Regions from separate parts of the Mesorhizobium sp. WSM4808 genome, predicted to be linked through region 1. Evidence: predicted binding sites of a transcription regulator. Region 1 holds the regulator's gene; each other region holds the start of a gene.
The links. The regulator PhoB, encoded in region 1, activates phosphate uptake and scavenging genes when phosphate is short. The targets are predictions, from matches to a motif close to TGTCATNNANCTGTCAT.

Region 1 (7,394 bases):
GACATCAAGGGCCCGGATTGGGCGCTGGTTCCCGCCGACATCTACAAGGCGCTCGCGGCCAAGCTGGTCGTCGACGGCAAGCTCGTCGACAATCCGAACACCAAGTGGAGCCAGGTCAATCCGAAGCTGCCCGACTGGGACATCGCCGCCTATATTCCGGGCGAAAAGCATGGCACGCGCGAAGTGTTCGAGACCAAGCTTCTCGATGCCGGCTGTGACAAGGCTGCTCTCAAGGCCGCCGGCATTGCCGATGACAAGGAAATCGGCAAAACCTGCATCGCCATCCGCAAGGACGGCAAGGCCGTGGACATCGATGGCGACTATACCGAGACGCTCGCCCGCATCGACTCCAACAAGACCGGCGTCGGCGTGTTTGGCCTCGCCTTCTATGAGAACAATGCCGACAAGCTGAAGGTCGCCACCGTGGAAGACGTCGTGCCTTCGACCGAGACGATCGCCAGCGGCAAGTATCCCGTCTCGCGCCCGCTGTTCTTCTACGTCAAGAAGGCGCATCTGGGCGTCGTTCCCGGCCTCAAGGAATATGTCGAGTTCTTCCTTGACGACCAGATGGTTGGCCCGGAAAGCCCGCTCGCCGAATACGGCCTCGTTGCTGCTCCGGATGCCGAGCGTCAGGCCCAGCGTGACGCTTTCGCCGCCGGAAAGTCGATGTAATCAGCTGCCGAACCGGGGTGCGGGCCAAATCCCGCGCCCCGGTTTCATCGCAGGCCGCAATGGCGGCTGCGTAAGAATTTCTCTTGGGGTGGGTCCATGTCGTCCTTGCTCGTACTGGCCATCGTCGTTGCCGTCGGCCTGGTTGCCTTTTTCATCGGTCGGCAACGTGCCGCGGCCCAGGACAATGGCAAGGTCAAGCCGCATTCGCGCGCCCACTATCATGGCTGGTGGGCCTTCCTGCTCGCCGTTCTGCCTGCTCTTTTGCTGCTTGCCGTCTGGACCGTCGGGTCTTCCGTCTATCTTGACCGACACATTCACACTGCCTTGCCCGAGCGCACCGTCGACAGCAAGGTTGCCAGTGAGGCACTGGATGTCAGCCTCGTAAAGAGCCTCGCCAGGGGCCTGCGCAAACTCGATGCAGGCACACTGGCCGCAATGCCTGCCAGCTTTGCCGAGCTGCAGCCGCTGCTCGCCGCCAAGGGTGTGGCACTGGCGAGCGACACGCAGGATTACATGATCCCGATCGCCGTCGAGGCGAACAAGGTCCAGGACCGGCTCGGCCTGTTCGGCGCCATTGTCATTCTCGTTTCCTCGATCGCCGGCGCCTTCTATGCGCTCAGGCAGATCGAGCCGCGCGCCAGGGCACGCAACAATGTCGAGAGGCTGATGCTGTGGGGGCTGCTTGCCGCCTCCACCATCGCCATCCTGACCACCATCGGCATCGTGCTTTCGATGCTGTTCCAGACGATCACCTTTTTCGAAAGCGTCTCGCCGATGAGTTTCTTCTTCGGCACCGTCTGGGATCCGCGTTTTGCCGCTGCCGGTTCGGGCGGCAGCCAGGGTCAGTTCGGCCTGATCCCGCTTCTTGCGGGCACGCTCTACATCGCCGCCGTCGCGCTGCTGGTTGCGGTGCCGGTCGGGCTGATGTCGGCTGTCTACATGGCCGAATACGCAACGCCCAAGGTGCGCTCGGTGGTCAAGCCGGCGCTTGAACTTCTGGCCGGCATACCGACCATCGTCTACGGCATCTTCGCCGTCGTCACGCTTGGGCCATTCCTGCGCGACCTGTCCGCGGCGCTGACCGGCGGTTCGCCCTTCATCCAGGGCCAGAGCATCTTCACCGCCGGCCTGGTGATGGGCGTCATGCTGATCCCGGTCGTGTCCTCTCTCTCGGACGACATCATAACCGCGGTGCCGCGCGCCATGCGCGACGGGTCGCTTGGCCTCGGCGCGACCCGCTCCGAGACGATCAAGCGGGTGATCCTGCCGGCTGCACTGCCCGGCATCGTCGGCGCCATCCTGCTGACCGCCTCGCGCGCCATCGGCGAAACGATGATTGTCGTGCTGGCGGCGGGCGTCGCCGCCAACCTCACCATCAACCCGTTCGAGGCGATGACGACCATCACCGTCAAGATCGTCAACCAGCTCACCGGCGACCTCGAGTTCAATTCGCCGCAGACGCTGGTCGCCTTCGCGCTCGGCCTGACGCTGTTCGCGCTGACGTTGGTGATGAACATCGTCGCGCTCTACATCGTGCGCAAATATCGGGAGCAGTACGAATGACCGACATTTCCATGGATACGATGGTCAGGGCGGCGGCCCATCCGCGCCGCGACATCGGCCTGAAGGCCCGTTACGCCGCCGAACGCCGTTTCCGCATCTATGGCGTCGTGGCGATTTCCGTAGGCCTGGCGTTCCTGGCAATCATGCTGATCACCATCGTCTCGAAAGGCTACACCGCCTTCTGGCAGACGACGGTATCACTGCCGATCTCGTTCGACGAGAAAGTGATCGATCCTTCCGGCAAGCGTGCAACCGATCCGAGCGTTCTGATCAAGGCAAATTATCCCAAGCTCGCCGAAAACGCGCTTGTGGCCAAGCTCGGCATCTCTCCTGATGACAAGCCGATGATCCAGAAGCTCAAGGGCTTCCTGTCGGAAGGCGCCCGCGTCCAGTTGCGCGACATCGTTGCCGCCGATCCGTCCGTGATCGGCACGACACGCAACGTCAACATCCTCGCCGCCGCCAATCTCGACTCGGCTTTCAAGGGCCAGATCGACCTCAGTGTCGAGGAAGCGCGACGCAAGGTCTCGGACCAGCAGATCACCTGGATGAACAAGCTCAAGACCGAGGGCGCGATGGCCGAGCACTTCAACAGCGGCCTGTTCACCTACGGCGCCTCCAGCCGCCCGGAAACCTCGGGCATGGGCGTGGCGATCATCGGCTCGTTTTATATGATGGTAATCGTGTTGCTCCTGGCGCTGCCGATCGGCGTCGCCGCCTCCATCTATCTGGAGGAGTTTGCCAAGAAGAACCGTTTCACCGACCTTATCGAGGTCAACATCAACAATCTGGCAGCGGTGCCGTCAATCGTCTTCGGCTTGCTCGGCCTCGCGGTGTTCATCAATTTCCTGGGCATGCCGCGTTCCGCCGCTTTCGTCGGCGGCCTGGTGCTGACACTGATGACGCTGCCGACGATCATCATCGCGACGCGCGCCGCACTTGCCGCGGTGCCGCCGTCGATTCGCTCGGCGGCTCTCGGTCTTGGCGCCTCCAAGATGCAGATGGTGTTCCAGCACATCCTGCCGCTTGCCGCACCCGGCATCCTCACCGGCACCATCATCGGTCTAGCGCGTGCGCTCGGCGAAACCGCGCCGCTGCTCTTGATCGGCATGGTAGCCTTCGTCGCCGATCCACCGACGACGCCTTTCGATCCGGCCACCGCGCTGCCGGTGCAGATCTATATGTGGGCGAACGAGGCCGAACGCGCCTTCGTCGAGCGCATGTCGGGCGCGATCATCATCCTCCTCGTTTTCCTCATGGCCATGAACATCACCGCGATCGTGCTTCGGCGTCGGTTCGAGCGGCGCTGGTAGAAAAAAGGCATTTTGGTATGAACATCATGACCGAACAGTCGCTTGAAAACGCAGTGGGCGATAAGATGAACGCCAAGTCGAACGAAGTGATCAAAATGCGCGGCGACAAGGTCGGCGTGTTCTATGGCGAGAAGCAGGCGCTGTTCGATGTCAATCTCGACGTCCGCCTGAATCAGGTGACGGCGCTGATCGGGCCCTCCGGCTGCGGCAAGTCGACCTTCCTGCGTTGCCTCAACCGCATGAACGACACCATCGATTCCGCGCGGGTAACCGGCAAGATAACGCTCGACGAAGAAGACATCTACGACAAGAACATCGATGTCGTCGAACTCAGGGCGCGCGTCGGCATGGTGTTTCAGAAACCCAATCCGTTCCCCAAGTCGATCTACGAGAACGTCGCCTATGGCCCGCGCATCCACGGATTGGCCAAGCGCAAGGCCGACATGGATCAGATCGTCGAGTCGAGCCTGAAGAAGGCGGCAATCTGGAACGAGGTGAAGGACCGTTTGCAGGAACCTGGCACGGGTCTTTCCGGTGGCCAGCAGCAGCGTCTGTGCATTGCACGCGCCATCGCCGTGTCGCCCGAGGTGATCCTGATGGACGAACCGTGTTCGGCGCTCGACCCGATCGCGACTGCTCGCGTCGAGGAACTGATCGACGAACTGCGCCAGAACTATACGATCGTCATCGTCACCCATTCGATGCAGCAGGCAGCGCGCGTGTCGCAGCGCACCGCGATGTTCCATCTAGGCTATCTGGTCGAGGAGGGCGCCACCGACAAGATGTTCACCACCCCCGACGACAAACGCACCCAGGACTACATCACCGGCCGGTTCGGCTGAACTCGGGCATATGAGGGACGAAGATCATGGGTGAACATACCGTTGCATCTTTCGATGAAGATCTGGAGCAGATCAGCCAGCTGATCCGCGACATGGGCGATCTCGCCCGCTCGATGGTCAGTGGCTCGACCAAGGCTTTGCTCAATTCGGACAATGCGCTGGCGCAGCGCGTGGTTTCCGACGATGCCATCATGGATGCCCGCCAGCGCGAGCTGGACGATCGCGCCATCACGCTGATCGCCAAGCGCCAGCCAATGGCCAACGATCTGCGTGCGGTGGTCGGTTCGATCCGCATGGCCGGCGACCTCGAGCGCATCGGCGACCTTGCCAAGAACATCGCCAAGCGCGTCGGCACTGTCGGGCTGAGCGTCACGCCGCACGATCTTTCGCATTCGATCGACGCGATGGCGCAGCTGGTGCTGATCCAGGTGCAGGGGGTCGTCGACGAGTATGCCGCCGCTGACGCGGCTGCGCTTGCCACGCTCAGAAACAATGATGAACGCATCGACGTCAAATACACCTCGGTATTCCGCGAGCTGCTGACCTACATGATGGAAGATCCCCGCAACATCACGGCGTGCACGCACCTGTTGTTTTGCGCCAAGAACCTCGAGCGGATCGGCGACCACGTGACCAACATCGCCGAAAATGCCTACTATGTTTTGACCGGCACGCAGCTGCCAGCCAATCGTCCGAAGCAGGACGAGACGGCAATGTCCGCGCCAGCGGCATAACAGGGGTGACCAGCCGATGATCGCACCACGCATCATGGTGGTGGAGGATGAGGAGCCGCTAGGCGTGCTGCTCCGCTACAATCTTGAATCCGAAGGTTACCAGGTCGAGGTGGTGACGCGCGGCGACGAGGCCGAAATCCGGCTGCAGGAGAACGTTCCCGATCTTCTGGTGCTCGACTGGATGGTGCCTGCGGTTTCGGGCATCGAACTCTGCCGGCGCCTGCGAATGCGTCCCGAGACCGAGCGGCTGCCGATCATCATGCTGACCGCGCGAGGCGAGGAAAGCGACCGCGTGCGCGGCCTGTCGACCGGCGCCGACGACTATCTGGTCAAGCCCTTCTCGACGCCGGAGTTCATGGCCAGGGTCAAGGCGCTGCTGCGCCGGGCCAAGCCGGAAGTGCTGTCCAGCGTGCTAAAGGTCGGCGATATCGTGCTCGATCGCGAGTCGCACCGTGTCTATCGCAAGAAGAGCGAGATCCGGCTTGGGCCGACGGAATTCCGCCTGCTCGAATTCATGATGCGCCATCCAGGCCGCGTGTTCTCGCGCAGCCAGCTGCTCGACAATGTCTGGGGCGAGACGATCTACATCGACGAGCGCACGGTCGACGTGCATGTCGGCCGGCTGCGCAAGGCGGTCAACAATGGCCGTATGCCTGATGTCATCCGCACGATCCGTGGGGCCGGATACGCCATCCGAGAGGACTGAACTCCCTCGTTTGAACTCACGCCACGTTCTTGCCGCCGAAACCGGATCTCGCCTGCACGCCCGGCGCAAAAATCTCCTGATCGACGAAGATCAGCGCCCGCATGGCGCAGCCCTCGCGGATCAGCGGCAGTTCGTTCGGCTCGGTGTCGAAGGAAATCGATTTGGAATGCTGGCCGCCGGCGGTCTGGGCAATCGCTTGCCGCAATGCCGGCTCGATCAGGTCGAAGGCGGCGGCGCTGACACCGACCATGGCGACCGGCGCCGGATCGATCAGCGCGAACAGGCTGCCGAGGCCGTAGCCGAGCGCTTCGCCGGCCTTGCGATAGGCTTCCCGTTCGGGTCCGTCACCTTCGCGGGCCGCGGCAGCCAGGGCGCGCATGTCGGCGTCGCTGACATCGGCAACGGGTTCTGCATCCTCGCCCATCTGCCTGGCGTTGCGCCATATGGCGTAATTGCCCGCATAGGCTTCGACGCAGCCGCGCCGTCCGCAGCGACATAGCGCGCCGTTCGGCCGATGGATCATGTGGCCGAATTCGCCGCCCGAAGAATGGGTGCCGGTGAACAATTCGCCCTTCAGCACCAGTCCCATGCCGATGCCGTGCGACAAAAGGATAGCGATGAAATCGTCGCGGTAACGATCGGGGTCGCGCCAGCGCAGCGCCACCGCCATCATGTTGCAGTCGTTCTCCATTATGGCAGGGATGCCGAACTCGTCTTCGAATATGTCAGCGAAGGCGATGTCGGTGTGCGGCGTGATCGGCGACCACAGCATGGCGCGGGCACGGGTGTCGGTGATGCCCTGGATGGCCAGCGCGATGCGGGCGATGCTGCGCACGTCCAGATCGGGATCTGCCAGGCGGCGCCGCACGATGGCCGTGCATTCCCCGATCAGCGACTCGCGCGACATCGTCAGCGTGTCCAGCCGGCGCTGTTCCTCGGATATTACCTGGCCGGCATAGTCGATGACGGCGACGGAGAGGAAGTTCAGCGACAGCACCACGGTCATTACCGCGGCCGCTTCCGGATTGAGACTGAGGCCGACCTGCGGCCGGCCGCGTTTGAGCGAGCCGGCCTCGCTCGGCTTGCTTTCGGTCAGGATGCCTTCGACGATCAGGTCGGATGAAATCGCCGAGATGGTCGAATGGCTGAGGCTTGTGGTCGCGGCGATCTCGGTTCGCGACGGCCGTCCGGCGCGGCGCACTGCCGCGATCACCATGGCGCGGTTGCGGCGGCGCAGATCGTCGTGGCGGATTCCGACCGACATGTTCTTTCATATCCTCCCGGTCGCCGCGGTTCCTCCTGCCCCTGGAACGCTGTCGGTGACGCCGGTAAATACTGGCAGAAGCTGCAGGCCGTGTCATTTATTTATTCCGAGACTCGAAAAAAACTCGAAATGACATCAAAATCCATCAGAATCGATGTTGACAGCGTTCGGGCGTTGGCCCAGTATTTTTTCGAGGCTCGAAAAAATAGAGCCTCTGTGCCGGCCCTCGGGTCAGTTTGGTCGCGCCATACGCGGCGCAGGGAGGATAATATGAAAAGATTCACGGCCGCCATCCTGGCG
Region 2 (7,394 bases), on a different contig from region 1:
GTCGAATTCTGTACATCCGCCGTCGGGTGGACCAGCGGCGTCTCGGACAATTTCCTGGTCATGCGGCGATTTTTCCGGACGCGAACGCGGTGACGTCGATGATGCGGTCGGCAACCGCCTCGCGCACGTCGTGGTCATGGAAGATGCCGAGTAGGGCGACATCAGCCGCCTTCTTGGCGGCGATGAGTTCGATCACGACGTCGCGGTTCCTGGCGTCGAGCGAAGCGGTCGGTTCGTCGAGCAGCAGGATTGGATGCTCGGTGATGAAGCCGCGCGCGATGTTAACGCGCTGCTGCTCGCCGCCGGAAAAGGTCGCAGGCGGCAAAGCCCAGAGTTTCTCCGGCAGGTTGAGCTGTGCCAGCAAGGCGCGCGCCTTGCCGCGGGCAATCTCGCGATCCTCGCCGCGCTCGACCAGCGGTTCGGCGACGACATCGAGCGCCGAAACGCGTGGCACGGTGCGCAGGAACTGGCTGACATAGCCGATCGTTTGCCGGCGCACCGCAAGCACGGTGCGAGGGCTGGCGGTGGCCAGGTCGATCAGCCCGTCATCATGCGTGACGATGATCTGGCCTTCGTCGACGGCGTAGTTGCCGTAGAGCATCTTCAGGATCGAGCTCTTGCCGGCACCGGACGGGCCGCCGAGCACGGTGCATTCGCCGGCCCTGATCGAGAACGAGACACCGGCGACAACAGGCAGTTTGATGCCGTCACGCAGATGCATGGTGAAGCTCTTGGCAACGCCGGAAACAACGAGCGGGGTTGCCATCAGAAGGTTCTCCAATCGTCAGTCGTTTGCGTCATCGTCAAACCTGCAGAATCGAGGAAACAAGCAATTGCGTGTAAGGCGCGCGCGGGTCGTCGAGCACGCGGTCGGTGAGACCGCTTTCGACGACGCGGCCGTCCTTCATCACCATCATGCGCTGCGATAAAAGCCGCGCCACGGCAAGGTCATGGGTGACGACGATGGCTGCGAGACCAAGATCGGTGACCAGACCGCGCAGCAGGTCGAGCAGGCGCGCCTGGACCGAGACGTCGAGGCCGCCGGTTGGCTCGTCCATGAACACCAGACGCGGGGCGGTGACGAGGTTGCGGGCAATCTGCAGGCGCTGGCGCATGCCGCCGGAAAAGGCGCGCGGCTCGTCGTCGATGCGGTCCTCGTCGATCTCGACGCGCGATAGCCAGTCGACGGCGGTGGCGCGGATCTTGCCGTAGTGGCGGTCGCCGACCGCCATCAGCCGCTCGCCGACATTGGCGCCGGCCGACACCGTCATGCGCAGGCCGTCGGCCGGGTTCTGGTGGACAAACCCCCAGTCGGTGCGCATCAGGAAGCGGCGCTCGGCCTCACTCATGCGGTAGAGCTCGCGGAACTGGCCGTCGCGCATGCGGTAGCTGGCGCTGCCGGAGGAGGGCAGCAGCCGCGTCGACAGGCAGTTGAGCAATGTCGTCTTGCCGGAGCCGGACTCGCCGACCACAGCCAGGACTTCGCCCGGCCACAGGTCGAAGGAGACGTTGTCGCAGCCGACGCGCGAGCCGTAGAATTTGGAGAGCGCCGAGACGCGCAGCAGCGGTTCGTCGGTCATTGCGCCGGCTCCATTTTTTCCGAGGCAAGATGGTTTTCTGAAGCAAGGTGGCCGTGATGGCCGTCCGCCCGCCGCTTCTCGCAATGATCCGTGTCGGAGCAGACGAACATGTGGCCTCCATGGTCGTCGAGGATGACCTCGTCGAGATAGACATTCTCGGCCGCGCACAGCGCGCAGGGCTGGTCGAAGGTCTGCACCTCGAACGGATGATCCTCGAAGTCGAGGCTGACCACTTCGGTGAAGGGCGGCACCGCATAGATGCGCTTTTCGCGGCCGGCGCCGAACAGCTGCAGCGCCGGTGAGCGATGCATCTTGGGATTGTCGAATTTCGGCGTCGGCGACGGGTCCATCACATAGCGGCCCTCGACCTTGACCGGATAAGCATAGGTGGTGGCGATGCGGCCGTGCTTGGCGATGTCCTCGTAAAGTTTCAGATGCATGAGGCCGTATTCTTCCAGCGCATGCATTTTGCGCGTTTCGGTCTCACGCGGTTCGAGGAAACGCAGGGGCTCCGGGATCGGCACCTGATAGACCAGCACCTGGCCCGCCGTCAGCGGATGTTCGGGGATGCGGTGGCGGGTCTGGATGATGGTGGCGCTGGCGGTGTCGGTCGTCACCGCGACGTTGGCGACCTTCTTGAAGAAGGCACGGATCGAGACCGCGTTGGTGGTGTCGTCGGCGCCCTGGTCGATCACCTTGAGCACATCGTCCGGGCCGATGATCGAAGCGGTGACCTGGACGCCGCCGGTGCCCCAGCCATAGGGCATCGGCATTTCGCGCGAAGCGAACGGCACCTGGTAGCCGGGGATGGCGATGCCCTTGAGGATCGCCCGGCGGATCATCCTTTTGGTCTGCTCGTCGAGATAGGCGAAGTTGTAGGTGGCGATGTCAGTCATGGCGATCACATCCGCATTGTGCTATTGAATTGGCATCCAGGGCGCGGAAACAGGGGCGAAATCGGATGACCCAGACCGCTTGGCTGCATATCGGAATTCTGCTGCTGGCGTTCGTCGGCGTGGTCGCGTTTGTCCTTCGGCGCATGGTTCTTCCTGCGCCGAAAGATGGCGCGCAGGGCGAGACTGTAGCCGGCGCCAGTGGCGGTTACGGCGGCGGCTCGGTTGATGGCGGCGGCCACTAGCATCACTCTGCTGCCTCTCGCTTTTCTTCTATCTTTGCAGGGTTCTCACGCGCGTCATATTCGGCGCGCATGCGGCGCACGAGGTCGAGTTCGGCCTGGAAATCGACATAGTGCGGCAGCTTCAGATGCTCGACGAAGCCGGTCGCCTGGACATTGTCTGAGTGTGAGATGACGAACTCCTCGTCCTGGGCCGCGGCGACGACATCCTCGCCGAGCTCCTTCGCGCGCAGCGCCCGGTCGCAGAGCGCCATCGCCATCGCCTTGCGCTCGCTCTGGCCGAAGACCAGGCCGTAGCCGCGGGTGAACTGCGGCGGCGCCTTGGCCGAGCCTTTGAACTGGTTGACCATCTGGCATTCGGTGACCCGGACAGTGCCGAGCGGGACAGCGAAGGGCAGTTCGGGCACGTCGAGATCGAGCTCGACCTCGCCGATGCGGATCTCGCCGACGAAGGGATGGTTGCGGGCATAGCCGCGCTGCGTGGAATAGCCGAGCGCCAGCAGAAAACCTTCATCGCCGCGTGACAGCGCCTGAAGGCGGATGTCGCGCGCCATCGGGAATTCGAGCGGCTCGCGGGTGATGTCGCCGGGGACATGGTCCTGCGGCATGTCGCCGTCCGGTTCGATCAAGCCTTCGCGGGCGAGGATCGCCGAGACGCGCGGCATGGCTTGCGCTTCCGTCTGGCGCAGCAAGGGCTCGGCGACATCGGCGCCGGCGGCAAGCTCGGGATCGAGCAGCCGATGCGTGTAGTCGAATGTCGGCCCGAGCAACTGGCCGCCGGGCAGGTCCTTGTAGGTCGCCGATACGCGCCGCTCGACCAGCATGTTGGCGGTGTCGATGGGCCTGGAGTAGCCGAAGCGCGGCAGCGTGGTGCGGTAGGCGCGCACCAGGAAGATCGCCTCGATCATGTCGCCGCGCGCCTGGACGATGGCGAGCGCGGCCAGTTCACGGTCGTAGAGCGAGCCTTCGCTCATCACCCGGTCGACGCCGAGCGCCAGCTGCTCGACGATCTGGTCGAGACGAAGGGCCGGCACCGAACGGTCGCCGCGGCGGCGGTCGGCAAGCAGGCTGTGGGCGTTGGCGATTGCGGCTTCGCCACCTTTTACCGCGACATACATCTTACGCCTCCATCGTCTTGATGCGCGTCGTGCGCGGCAGGCAGGCAATGCCGCCTGATGTGACGAGGATGATGTCGACGCCACGCGGAAAGCGCTTGATGTTCTGTTTCCACTGCTCGACGAAATGGCGCGGCATCTGTGCCGGCGCGATCGTGGCGCTGGTTTCGATGCCGGGACCTTCGAGCAACAGCGGCGTGCCGGAGACGAGATCGCCGACTTGCAGGATCAACGTGGTCGAACGGTCGGGATAGTCCTGCGTGCCCTGCGAAAAACCATCAAGCGACATCATCTCGGCCGGGGCCGCGATGAAGGCGAAATGCGCATCGGCCGGTGTGTTGGCCAAGGGCGCACCAGTATGGAAACCAAGCCAGGATCTGATGGCGGTGGAAGCTTGCAGGGCCTGGTCGAGCCAGAGCGGGGTGTCGTTGTCGCACAGCGCCAGTGCGATGGCGCCGGCGGTCGCCGAGAGCGGCGCCGGCGGGCGGGCGAAGGCCGGCAGCGGCTGCACGGAGCCTGGCCGCGCCATTGCGTCCATGACGGCGCGGAACACGGTCTGGGCATTGAAGACCGGATCGGCGAAACCGCCCTCGATCGATTGCGCTGCAATGTCCATCAGTCTTCTCCGCGAACCATGGTGAAGAAATCCACCTTCGTTGCCGCCGTCTCGGCGCGGCGTTTTTCATGCGCTGCGGTCAGAGCCGACCGCAGGGGCGCTATCAGCCCGGTCTCGACCCCATTGCGGCGGGCAGGGTCCTGCCACAGCGCGTCGGCGATGGCCGCCAGCCTCGCCTTCTGCTTGTCGCGGCCAAGCGCATAGCAATGGCCGACCTGACCGGAGGGCAGCCGGACGGTGGCGCGGGTAACGGTCGCCTCGCCGACATTGAAAGCGGCGCCGCCGCCGCCGATGCGGCCGCGCAGGGTGACAAGGCCGGTTTCGGGGCCGCGCAGCAACTCGGCGTCCGAAGGCAGTCCGGCCTCATTCCAGAGCCGTACGATGTCATCGCCGCTGGATTGCGCAAGGGTTGCCATGGCGGCCTTGCGCTCGGCCTGGTCGCGGGCTTCCTGTCCTCGCATAAGCTATCGTCCTCGTGGCTAAATTTGTCTATTGATATAGACAACTATACAAATTATACCTATTATCTAGCGCGTGTCCATGACGGGTGGATGACAGCGATAGAAGACTGGGCGCTGGAAGGTGGGGGGCAATGAAGGTCGGGCAGCTGTCAGCGGACGGCATCGAGCGGCGCAGTGGCGTTTCGCTGTGGCGGCAGATCGCCGACAAGATCCTGTATGCGATCGCCATCGGCGATTTCACGGAGAATGCAGCGCTGCCGCCGGAGGTGGCGCTGGCAGAACGCTATGGCGTCAACCGTCACACGGTGCGCAACGCCATATCAGCCCTTGTAAGGGAAGGCGTGCTGCGGGCCGAGCAGGGGCGCGGCACCTTCGTGCTGTCGCGCAAGCGGCTGTCCTATCCGATCGGGGCGCGCACACGCTTTTCGACAGGGCTGCAAGGGCAGACGACGGAACGGCACATCGTCCTGCTCGCCTCGTCGGTCGAGCCGGCCAGCCAGCGGGTCGCCGAGGGACTGGGTCTTCCCAAGGGAGCCGATGTGATGCGGCTGGAAACGCGCGGCGAAGCCGACGGACGGCCGGTGTCGCGCGCTGCCGGCTGGTTCGAGGCCCGGCGCTTTGCCGGCATCGATGCCGCGATGGCGGAAACAGGCTCGATCACCGCATCGCTGGCGCGGTTCGGCATAGACGACTATCTCAGGCAATCGACCGTGCTGTCGGCGCGCCATGCCGATGCGGCGGACCTTGCCGACCTCGACCTGCAGCCGGGCGCCATCGTGCTGGTCACGGTTGCCGTCAACGTCACGCCGGACGGCCAGCCGATCCAGTTTTCCGAGTCGCGCTTTCCGGCCGAACGGGTGGAGCTGAAGCTGTCGGCGCTGTAGGGAGTGGACAGCTCGGTCGCGCTTATTTTTCAGCGACTTGGCGTTTGAGGACCGCCTTCCCCACTCCGTCTCGGCTTCGCCGAGCCACCTCTCCCCCCCTCCGGAGGGAGAGGAAGGAGCCCGCCTTGCTAAGCTCGCGCCATTCCTCTCCCCCGTCGATCGGGGGAGAGGTGGCTCGGCGAAGCCGAGACGGAGTGGGGGTCGACCTGCGCGGGCGTCGTCAATTCGGACCGGCTTCGCCGTCTGCCATGTTATGATCCGACCTCGATCACAGCCTTGATCAGGCCCGATTTCTCATGTGCCCAACGAGCCAGATCGCGCGGCGTGCCGGCGAGTGTGGTGCGGTGTGTAACGAGCTTGGCCAGGGGAACGGCGCCGTTGCGGATCGAGGCGGCGACGTGATCGAAGTCGGCGCGCAAGGCGTTGCGGCTGCCGATCAGCGTCATCTCGCGCTTGTGGAATTCCGGATCGGAAAAGCTGATGTCGTCCTTGACAACAGAGACCAGCACCAAGGTGCCGCCATGCGCGACATGGGCAAAGGCCGACTGCACCGACTGGGTGTTGCCGGTGGCGTCGAAGACCACATCGAAGCCTTCGCCTGATGTTGCTTCCTTGACCAGATCGGGCACCGCGCCGCGCGAGCCGTCGAGGGTCTGGAAACCAAGCTCATTTGCGGCGAAGGCGAGCCTTTCACTGCTCATGTCGAGCAGCGTCACGTCGAGTTCGGCGATGCGGGCGAAGATGGCGGTGCCGAGCCCGATCGGGCCGGCGCCGATGACCAGCGTGCGGGCGCCGGGGTCGGCGCGGGCGCGCCGCACGGCATGCGCTCCGATGGCCAGGAACTCGACTGCGGCGGCGTCGGCCAGCGACAGGCCGTTGGCCGGATAGAGATTTTGCGCCGGCACCAGGATCCGTTCGCACATGGCGCCGTCGCGATGCACGCCCAGCACCTCGATCCTGACGCAGCAATTGGGCTTGCCGTGCCGGCAGGCGATGCACTTGCCGCAGGAAAGATAGGGGTTGATCACCACGGGCTCACCAACGGCAAGATCGACGCCGTCGCCGGTCTCGACGATCGTTCCCGACACCTCATGGCCCATGATGCGGGGATAGGCGAGGAACGGGTGCTTGCCCTCGAAAATGTGGTAGTCGGTGCCGCAGATGCCGACATGGCTGACCGCCACCAGCGCCCAGCCGGGAGGCGGTGCCTCTGGTGCGGGCCGGTCTTCAAGGACAAGATCGCCGGGCGAACGGCAGAGGACGGCTTTCATGCGCTAATCCAGTCATGAAATCGCCGGCCCGTTGGTGTGGCGGGCCGGCGGTTGATTGCGGGATCGCTACTTGCCGCGGCGGCGCAGGCCGTCGAAGTAGACGATGATGATGATCAGCGCGCCGGTGATGATGCGCTGCCAGAACGAGTTGACGTTGAGCAGGTTGGCGCCGTTGTTGATGGTGGCCAGGATGAAGGCGCCGAGCAGCGGCCCATGCACGGAGCCGACCGCGCCGAACAGCGAGGTGCCGCCGATGACGGAAGACGCGATCGCCTGCAGCTCCCAGCCCTCGGCCTGCGTCGGGTTGCCGATGCCGATGCGGGCGGCCAGCA
Region 3 (7,394 bases), on a different contig from region 1:
GCCAAAGCCGAAGGAATTGGACAGCGCAACGTCGATCTGGCGGGCACGCGGCTTGTTCGGCACCAGGTCGATCGCGGTTTCGCGTTCCGGGTTGTCGAGGTTGATGGTCGGCGGCGCGACATTGTCCCTGATGGCAAGGATCGAGAAGATCGCTTCGGCGGCACCCGCCGCCCCAAGCAGATGGCCGATCGACGACTTGGTCGATGACATCGAAATCTTCGATGCGGCATTGCCGACAAGCCGCTCGACCGCGCCGAGCTCGATCGTGTCGGCCATGGTCGAGGTGCCGTGCGCGTTGATGTAGTCGACATCGGCCGGCGTCAACTTGGCCCGGTTCAGTGCCGCCGTCATGCAACGGAAGGCGCCATCGCCATCCTCGGCGGGCGCGGTGATGTGATGCGCGTCGCCGGTGAGACCGTAACCCGTCACCTCGGCATAGATCTTGGCGCCGCGCGCCCTGGCATGTTCGAGCTCCTCGAGCACGACAACGCCGGCGCCCTCGCCCATAACGAAGCCGTCGCGGTCGCGATCATAGGGTCGCGACGCCGTTTGCGGCGAATCATTGCGTTCCGTCGACAGTGCCCGGCATGCGGCAAAGCCGGCGATCGACAGCCGCGTCACCGGCGCTTCGGCGCCACCGGCGACCATCACGTCGGCATCGCCCCACATGATCAACCGGGCAGCATCGCCAATGGCGTGCGCGCCGGTCGAACAGGCCGTGACGACGGCATGGTTCGGGCCTTTCAGTCCGTGCCGGATCGAAACCTGCCCGGAGACGAGATTGATGATCTGGCCCGGGATGAAGAAAGGGCTGATGCGGCGCGGGCCGCGCTCCTTGAGGATCATCGCGTTCTCGGCGATGCCCTCGATGCCGCCGATGCCGGAGCCGATCAGGACGCCGGTGGCACACCGCTCTTCATGCGTCTTGGGTTCCCAGCCGGAATCCTTCAGCGCCTCGTCGGCGGCGGCAATCCCGTAAAGGATGAAGTCGCCGATCTTGCGCAGTTCCTTGGGCTCGAGCACGGCCTCGGGATTGAAGGTGGCATTGCTGCCGTCACCACGCGGAATGACGTGGGCGATCTTGCAGGCAAGATCCTCCACCTCGAACTCAGTGATGCGCTTGGCAGCGCTGCGGCCGGTCAGAAGTTCCTTCCAGCTGTGCTCGAAGCCCATGCCGAACGGCGACAGCAACCCAAGGCCCGTGACGACGACACGCCTCATCGCAGGTCCTCCCCGGTGATGACTGCGGAAAGCGTCAGGCCGAAGCCTTGTCGATGTACTTCACGGCATCGCCAACGGTCAGGATGGTCTCAGCCGCATCGTCGGGAATCTCGACGCCGAATTCTTCTTCGAACGCCATGACAAGTTCGACCGTGTCGAGGCTGTCGGCGCCCAGATCATCGATGAAGCTCGCCTGCTCCGTCACTTTGTCGGCATCGACGCCAAGGTGCTCGATGACGATCTTCTTGACGCGCTCTGCGGTGTCACTCATTTGGGCATCCTCGTCTTTTGTTTGTCTGTCTTCGTTAGCGGGCAGAATGCCGCTAATCAAGCTGAAAGATGGTCCTGCCGGAAACGCAACGACTACGGACCGGTTTTTGCCCGAACCGCCGGGTTGCGGGCCGCATTACACGAAAAATAGCTGAGGTCCAAGCCGAAATGGTCTCTTTTCACAACCCGCCGGCGTTGCTGCCGAACCTCGTCAAATCATAGCCATGCCGCCATTTACGTGGATGGTCTGGCCAGTGACGTAGGCGGCTTCGTTGGAGGCGAGATAAGCGACGGCGGACGCGACTTCAACGCTGGTGCCCATGCGCCGCGTCGGGATCGCCGCCATGATCGCCTCTTTCTGCTTGTCGTTGAGCTTGTCGGTCATCGCCGATTCGATGAAGCCCGGGGCGACGCAGTTGACGGTGATGTTGCGGGTGGCGATCTCCTGTGCCAGCGATTTGGAGAAGCCGATCATGCCGGCCTTTGAGGCGCAGTAATTGGTCTGGCCGGGATTGCCGGTGATGCCGACCACCGAGGTGATGTTGATGATGCGGCCATGGCGGCGGCGCATCATCGGGTGGGTGAGTTCGCGGGTCAGCCTGAACACGGCGGTCAGGTTGACCTCGAGCACGCTGTCCCAGTCGGCATCCGACATGCGCACGAACAGGCCGTCCTTGGTGATGCCGGCGTTGTTGACCAGGATGTCGACGCCTTCGAGATCGGCTTCGGCTTTCTGGCCGAGCGCCTTGACCTCCTCACGGTTGGACAAATTGGCCGGGAACAGCTTGACCCGGTCGCCAAGCTCGCTAGCCAGCGCTTCCAGTTTCTCGACGCGGGTGCCATGCAGGCCGACGATCGCGCCCTGCGCATGCAACATCCTGGCGATCGCCTCGCCGATGCCGCCGGATGCGCCGGTGACGAGCGCCTTGCGGCCAGTCAATTCGAACATTTTTGTCTCCTGATTGAGAAGAGAACACCCTTTACAGGGATGGGATCAAATGACGCTTTATGCAAGCGCCGCCATGGCCGCCTCGACGTCAGCCGCGGTGCCGACCGACGCGGTGGCGACATCGCGGTTGATGCGCCGCGCCAATCCTGAAAGCACCTTGCCGGCGCCGATCTCGTAAAGCGTGGTGACGCCGTTTGCGCCGAACCATTCCACCGTCTCGCGCCAACGCACGCGGCCGGTTATCTGTTCGACCAGGCGGCGGGCGATCTCGTCTGGATCGCTGGTCGGGCTGACCGTGACATTGGAGAGCACGGGAACCACCGGCGCGTTCTTTGCCACGCCGGCCAGGGCTTCGCGCATGACGTTCGCGGCCGGCGCCATCAGCGCGGAATGGAAGGGCGCGGACACCTGCAGCATCAGCGCGCGTTTGGCGCCTTTCTCGGTGCACAGTTTCGCGGCCAGTTCGACCGCGGCCTTGGCGCCGGAGATGACCAGTTGGCCACCGCCATTGTCGTTGGCGATCTGGCAGACAGAGCCTTTGGCGGCTTCCGCGCAAGCGGCTTCGACATCGGCCTGTTCCAATCCGATGATCGCCGCCATGGCGCCCTCGCCGGCCGGCACCGCCGCCTGCATGGCATTGCCGCGTATGCGCAGCAACCGGGCGGCATCGGCAACCGAAACGAAGCCGGCAGCGGCCAACGCCGAATATTCGCCCAGCGAATGACCGGCGACATAGGCGATCTTGCCTTTCAGCGAGAAGCCGCGCGATTCCAGCGCCCGGATCGCGGCCAGCGACACCGCCATCAGCGCCGGCTGCGCGTTGGCGGTCAGCGTCAACGTCTCTTCCGGCCCTTCCCAGATCAGCTTCGACAGATTTTCGCCGAGCGCATCGTCGACTTCCTGGAAGACCCTGCGCGCTTCGGGGAAGGCGTCGGCGAGATCCTTGCCCATGCCGACCGCCTGGCTGCCTTGTCCGGGAAAGGTGAATGCAACGGCCATGCGAGGGCTCCCAAGGGCTGGTTTTGCTTGCCTGAAGACGGGTTTTTCTTGCCTGTGACGCATGGCGGGGCGCCAAGTCAAGCCCGGTTCGACCCTGCCCGAGGGCAGCCTCGTCCGCCGAGTGCCTGTTGCGAAAGGGTTTTTGGCGATCACTCCTGATGAAAACCGCTCACGATTCGTTTGCTGGCTCTTCTTATTTCCGTTACAGGCGCTAGCTTTGCGTGACAATTCCATGACAATCGAGTGACGTGCTTGTCGCTGGGTGGGGAAGTTAAAGTGGCAAAGAGTTACAAACGCACCGGCAAGGCCGCGCCACAGTTCCTGGAAGACGACCCTTCCACCGGCTATCTGCCGGGCAGGAGATGGCCGGTCGTGCGCTATGGGCTGATCAGCCTGGCGATTGCCGCTATCCTGGTGTTTGCCATCGAACTGATCGTGCGCGGCGACTTTGCCGGAACCATCTCCTTCTTCCTTCAGCCGTTCAAGCCGGGCTGGACCACCATCGTCGTGTTTGCGCTGCTCCTGATCGGCTTCGATGCGGTGCTCGGCCGCAGCCACCAGAGCCTGATGATCGTCGCGCCGCTGACCTTGTCGCTTGCTTTCGTCGGTCACCAGAAGTCGCACTATCTCGGCGATCCGCTCTATCCGACCGATTTCCTCTATGCCCGCCAGATCTTCGCGCTGCTGCCGCTTTTGGTACGCGAACGGCCGATGACCGCGCTTGCCATGGTCGTCGGCATCGTCGCCGGCCTGTCGCTGCTCGTCTACGGCTGGCGGTTATGGCGCCGCAAGGTTCCCGCACTCAGCCGCAAGGGGCGCCTTGCGCGGCTGACGCTGGCAGTGCCGCTGCTCGCCTTCTTCGTTTCGATCATGGACTACGCCACCTTCTCCTGGACCAGGGATCGGCTGCAGATCATCCCGATCATGTGGGACCAGAAGGAAAACTATGCCTCCAACGGCTTTGCGCTGGCCTTTGCCCTCAACGTGCCGATGGCGCATGTCTCGGCGCCGCCGGGCTATTCCGACAAGGCGATCGCAGCGATAGCCAGGCCTGATGTGACCGCCTCGGTGCCGGCCGAGAAGCCGGACATCATCATCGTCATGAGCGAATCCTTCTGGGATCCGACCAAGTTGCCTGGCGTCACCATCACGCCAGATCCAATCCCCAATGTGCGGGCGCTGCGCTCGGGCTCGATGTTCTCGCCGGAGTTCGGCGGCATGACCGCCAATATCGAGTTCGAGGCGCTGACCGGCTTCTCCAACGCGTTCCTGCCGGCAGGCAGCATCCCCTATCAGCAATATGTGCGCACGCCGACCCCTTCGCTCGCGACCTTCCTGAAGAGCCAGGGTTACCGGGCGAGCGCCATCCATCCCGGCACCAACTGGTTCTGGAACCGTGGCGCGGTCTATGCCGATTTCGGCTTCAACGATTTCAAGTCGGAAGAGACGCTGCCGCCAATGCAAAAGCGCGGGCCACTGGCATCGGATGCGGCGATGACCGACGAGATCATCAGCGAGGCCGACGCCAGCGACGAGCCGGTGTTCTTCTTTGCGGTCAGCCTGCAAAACCACGGTCCCTACGAGCCGAACCGCTATTACAATCCCACGCATAGGGTGCAGGCGCCGATCAGCCAGTGGGCGCGCGAATCGCTACTCAGCTACGCCGAGGGCTCAGCCGATGCCGATCGCGGCCTCGAACGCCTCGTCGAATGGGCCAAGAAACGCTCCCGCCCCACCGTAATCGCCTTCTTCGGCGACCATCTGCCGCCGCTGGGGCCGGTCTATGTCGAAACCGGCTTCCTCAAGGATAATGTCGCGCCGCGCAAGGAAGCGTCGCCCGAGGCTGCTCTCGAGCATCACGAGACGCCGCTGGTCATCTGGTCGAACCGCACCGGGCCGGCTGAGCAGATGGGTGCCGTCAGCCCAGCCTTCCTGCCCTATCATATCCTGAAAACGGCCGGGATCAGCCATCCATACTACACCGGCTTCCTGGGCGAGATGAGCGAACGCTACCGTGTCGTCGACCGCAATCTTCTGCTGACGCCGGCTGGCGAAGCCACGCCCGATTGGGCGCGGCAGAAGGAGATCGATCCGGCGATCCGCGATTTCCGCCTGCTTCAGTATGATATGATGTTCGGCAAACGCCACGCGGCGCCCGACTTCTTCCCCGAAACGGTCGACAAGGACAAAGTTGTCGCCCATACGAGTTGAGCCCAACGATCCCTCAGGCTCGTCTGTGTCGGATCGCGCGTTCAGTTCGTCAATTGCAGCTTCGAGAACTTGTTGGCGATCTGCTGGAAAACGTCCGGCAATTTGGTCGGATCGTTGACTGCATAATAGCCGCTCGGATCAGAAGCGCAGGCGCTGTAAAGCGCGCGGTTGGCTGCGGTGTCGGATTGCAGCACCATGGTGTAGATTTGCACGCCCTCGTTCTTCAATTGCGTGCAAACGTTTTTGGTCCAGCCGTCGACATTGCGCGCAGCGGTCGTCTGGTTATCCGATCCGAAACGGCCGCCGGCCAGATAACCATACGATGTGTAGTCAGATTTCGGCCCCTGACCGACGATTTCGACAAGCTGCGCAAGGCTGCCAGTCAGATGACCGAGTGGAACGGTTCGGGCACCAACGTCTCCGAGGGCCTGTCATGGGGTATGCGGGTGCTGTCGCCCGCCGCGCCCTACACCGATGGGGCGCCGTGGAAGACGCCCGGTATCAGCAAGATCGTGCTGTTGCTCACCGACGGCGAGAACGTCGTCTATGGCGCCAGCCAACAGCCGACGGACCACCGGGGTCGGACACGCACGGTTCGGGCCGATAGTGATGGGAGAGCCGATCTCGGTGATGAATTCCTTGGCGGGCGCAACATATTTGGCAATCTTTTCCCTGGCAGCCCTGTCATCGGGCGACAGAAGTTCGATGAGATTGCCGAGCAGGTTGCTGAGATCGATGCCCAGGATGTTGATGCCCGACTGGGCAAGCCTGGTTTTGTCGCTGACATCGTTGAGATAGGAGTTGTTGTAGTATTTATCCGAATTGCCATAGGAGCCAGACGGCTTTTGGGCGTCTTCGGGATCATCCGGCGCAAAGTACGGCACGAACAGCGTGTCGGGCTTGGCCGTGTCGGGTGGCGTGTCGGAGATATTGTAAGCGCCTGGCCGTGCCTCGACACAACCCTTCCATCCGGTGCCATTCCATCCGGCATCGGTCCATCCGGTCTTCTTGAGCTGTTTGAAAAGCGCCATGTGGTTCGGCCGCTTGCCGTCGATGACGGGAAAATTGACGCCGTTGGTTGAGGACTTGCCGTCCATGTCGATTCAGGACGGGTCGAAGCCGTCGCCATTGACGTTGACGGCGGTTACGAATGGAACCAGCGAGGCGCGGATCTTGCGCGTCGGCGATTTCGCCCCTTCGAGCGTGTCGAGCAACGATTTTGTCGCCGTCCTCAGCGCCGTCATACGCGCTCCGGCCATCGAGCCGGTGTTGTCCAGCACCAGCACGACTTCGAGCTGGTTGTTCGATTCGACCGCCGAGGCATCGACCACGATGTGCTTGCTGTCGCCGAACAGGAAGGCGAAGTTGAGATTGACGTCCGCCGAGGCAACCGCCTTTGTCTTGACGAAGTTGACGCCCTTGTCGACAGTCAACGTCGCCTGCGCATTGCCGAGCTCGCCATGACCGACGATATTGGCCTGGAAATAGCGGTTGAAAGCGTCATTGCGGGTGATGTCGAGATCGCCAAGGTGCGAAGACGCAAGGTTTGCCGAATCGAGAGCGTTCTGCAGATTGCTCTTGGCCCGCATAAGGGTCGAGACATCGGTTGCGAAAGCGACTGCCGTCAGGATGACCGGCAAACCCAGTCCCAGCACAAGCGTGAAATTGCCGCTCTTCGAGCGCCAGAATTTGTTGAAAAGCATCCTTACCCCCGGAAATGCTTGCCGCTTTTGCGCGGTTGTCC

Region 2: phnF (phosphonate metabolism transcriptional regulator PhnF) is a predicted target of PhoB. The motif match lies at 4,987-5,003, and genes of this name have one in related genera.
Region 3: AC0L2U_RS03275 (LTA synthase family protein) is a predicted target of PhoB. The motif match lies at 3,661-3,677, and genes of this name have one in related genera.

What each region holds. Positions count from the first base shown of each region.
Region 1 covers NZ_JBVVQX010000010.1:205,852-213,245, forward strand. Annotated here, with positions in the region: gene AC0L2U_RS19745 (PstS family phosphate ABC transporter substrate-binding protein) at 1-672, shown strand, start outside; gene pstC (phosphate ABC transporter permease subunit PstC) at 769-2,235, shown strand; gene pstA (phosphate ABC transporter permease PstA) at 2,232-3,548, shown strand; gene pstB (phosphate ABC transporter ATP-binding protein PstB) at 3,566-4,390, shown strand; gene phoU (phosphate signaling complex protein PhoU) at 4,417-5,124, shown strand; gene phoB (phosphate regulon transcriptional regulator PhoB) at 5,141-5,830, shown strand; gene AC0L2U_RS19775 (ROK family protein) at 5,847-7,094, opposite strand; gene xylF (D-xylose ABC transporter substrate-binding protein) at 7,365-7,394, shown strand, end outside.
Region 2 covers NZ_JBVVQX010000006.1:204,648-212,041, forward strand. Annotated here, with positions in the region: gene AC0L2U_RS13370 (DapH/DapD/GlmU-related protein) at 1-62, opposite strand, end outside; gene phnL (phosphonate C-P lyase system protein PhnL) at 59-766, opposite strand; gene phnK (phosphonate C-P lyase system protein PhnK) at 804-1,580, opposite strand; gene AC0L2U_RS13385 (alpha-D-ribose 1-methylphosphonate 5-phosphate C-P-lyase PhnJ) at 1,577-2,476, opposite strand; gene AC0L2U_RS13390 (hypothetical protein) at 2,542-2,718, shown strand; gene AC0L2U_RS13395 (carbon-phosphorus lyase complex subunit) at 2,721-3,833, opposite strand; gene phnH (phosphonate C-P lyase system protein PhnH) at 3,835-4,446, opposite strand; gene phnG (phosphonate C-P lyase system protein PhnG) at 4,446-4,907, opposite strand; gene phnF (phosphonate metabolism transcriptional regulator PhnF) at 5,039-5,791, shown strand; gene AC0L2U_RS13415 (zinc-binding alcohol dehydrogenase family protein) at 6,043-7,062, opposite strand; gene AC0L2U_RS13420 (ABC transporter permease) at 7,129-7,394, opposite strand, start outside.
Region 3 covers NZ_JBVVQX010000002.1:106,293-113,686, forward strand. Annotated here, with positions in the region: gene fabF (beta-ketoacyl-ACP synthase II) at 1-1,221, opposite strand, end outside; gene AC0L2U_RS03260 (acyl carrier protein) at 1,256-1,492, opposite strand; gene fabG (3-oxoacyl-[acyl-carrier-protein] reductase) at 1,703-2,440, opposite strand; gene fabD (ACP S-malonyltransferase) at 2,498-3,439, opposite strand; gene AC0L2U_RS03275 (LTA synthase family protein) at 3,692-5,650, shown strand; gene AC0L2U_RS03280 (hypothetical protein) at 5,692-5,862, opposite strand; gene AC0L2U_RS03285 (hypothetical protein) at 6,082-6,747, opposite strand; gene AC0L2U_RS03290 (TadE/TadG family type IV pilus assembly protein) at 6,754-7,353, opposite strand.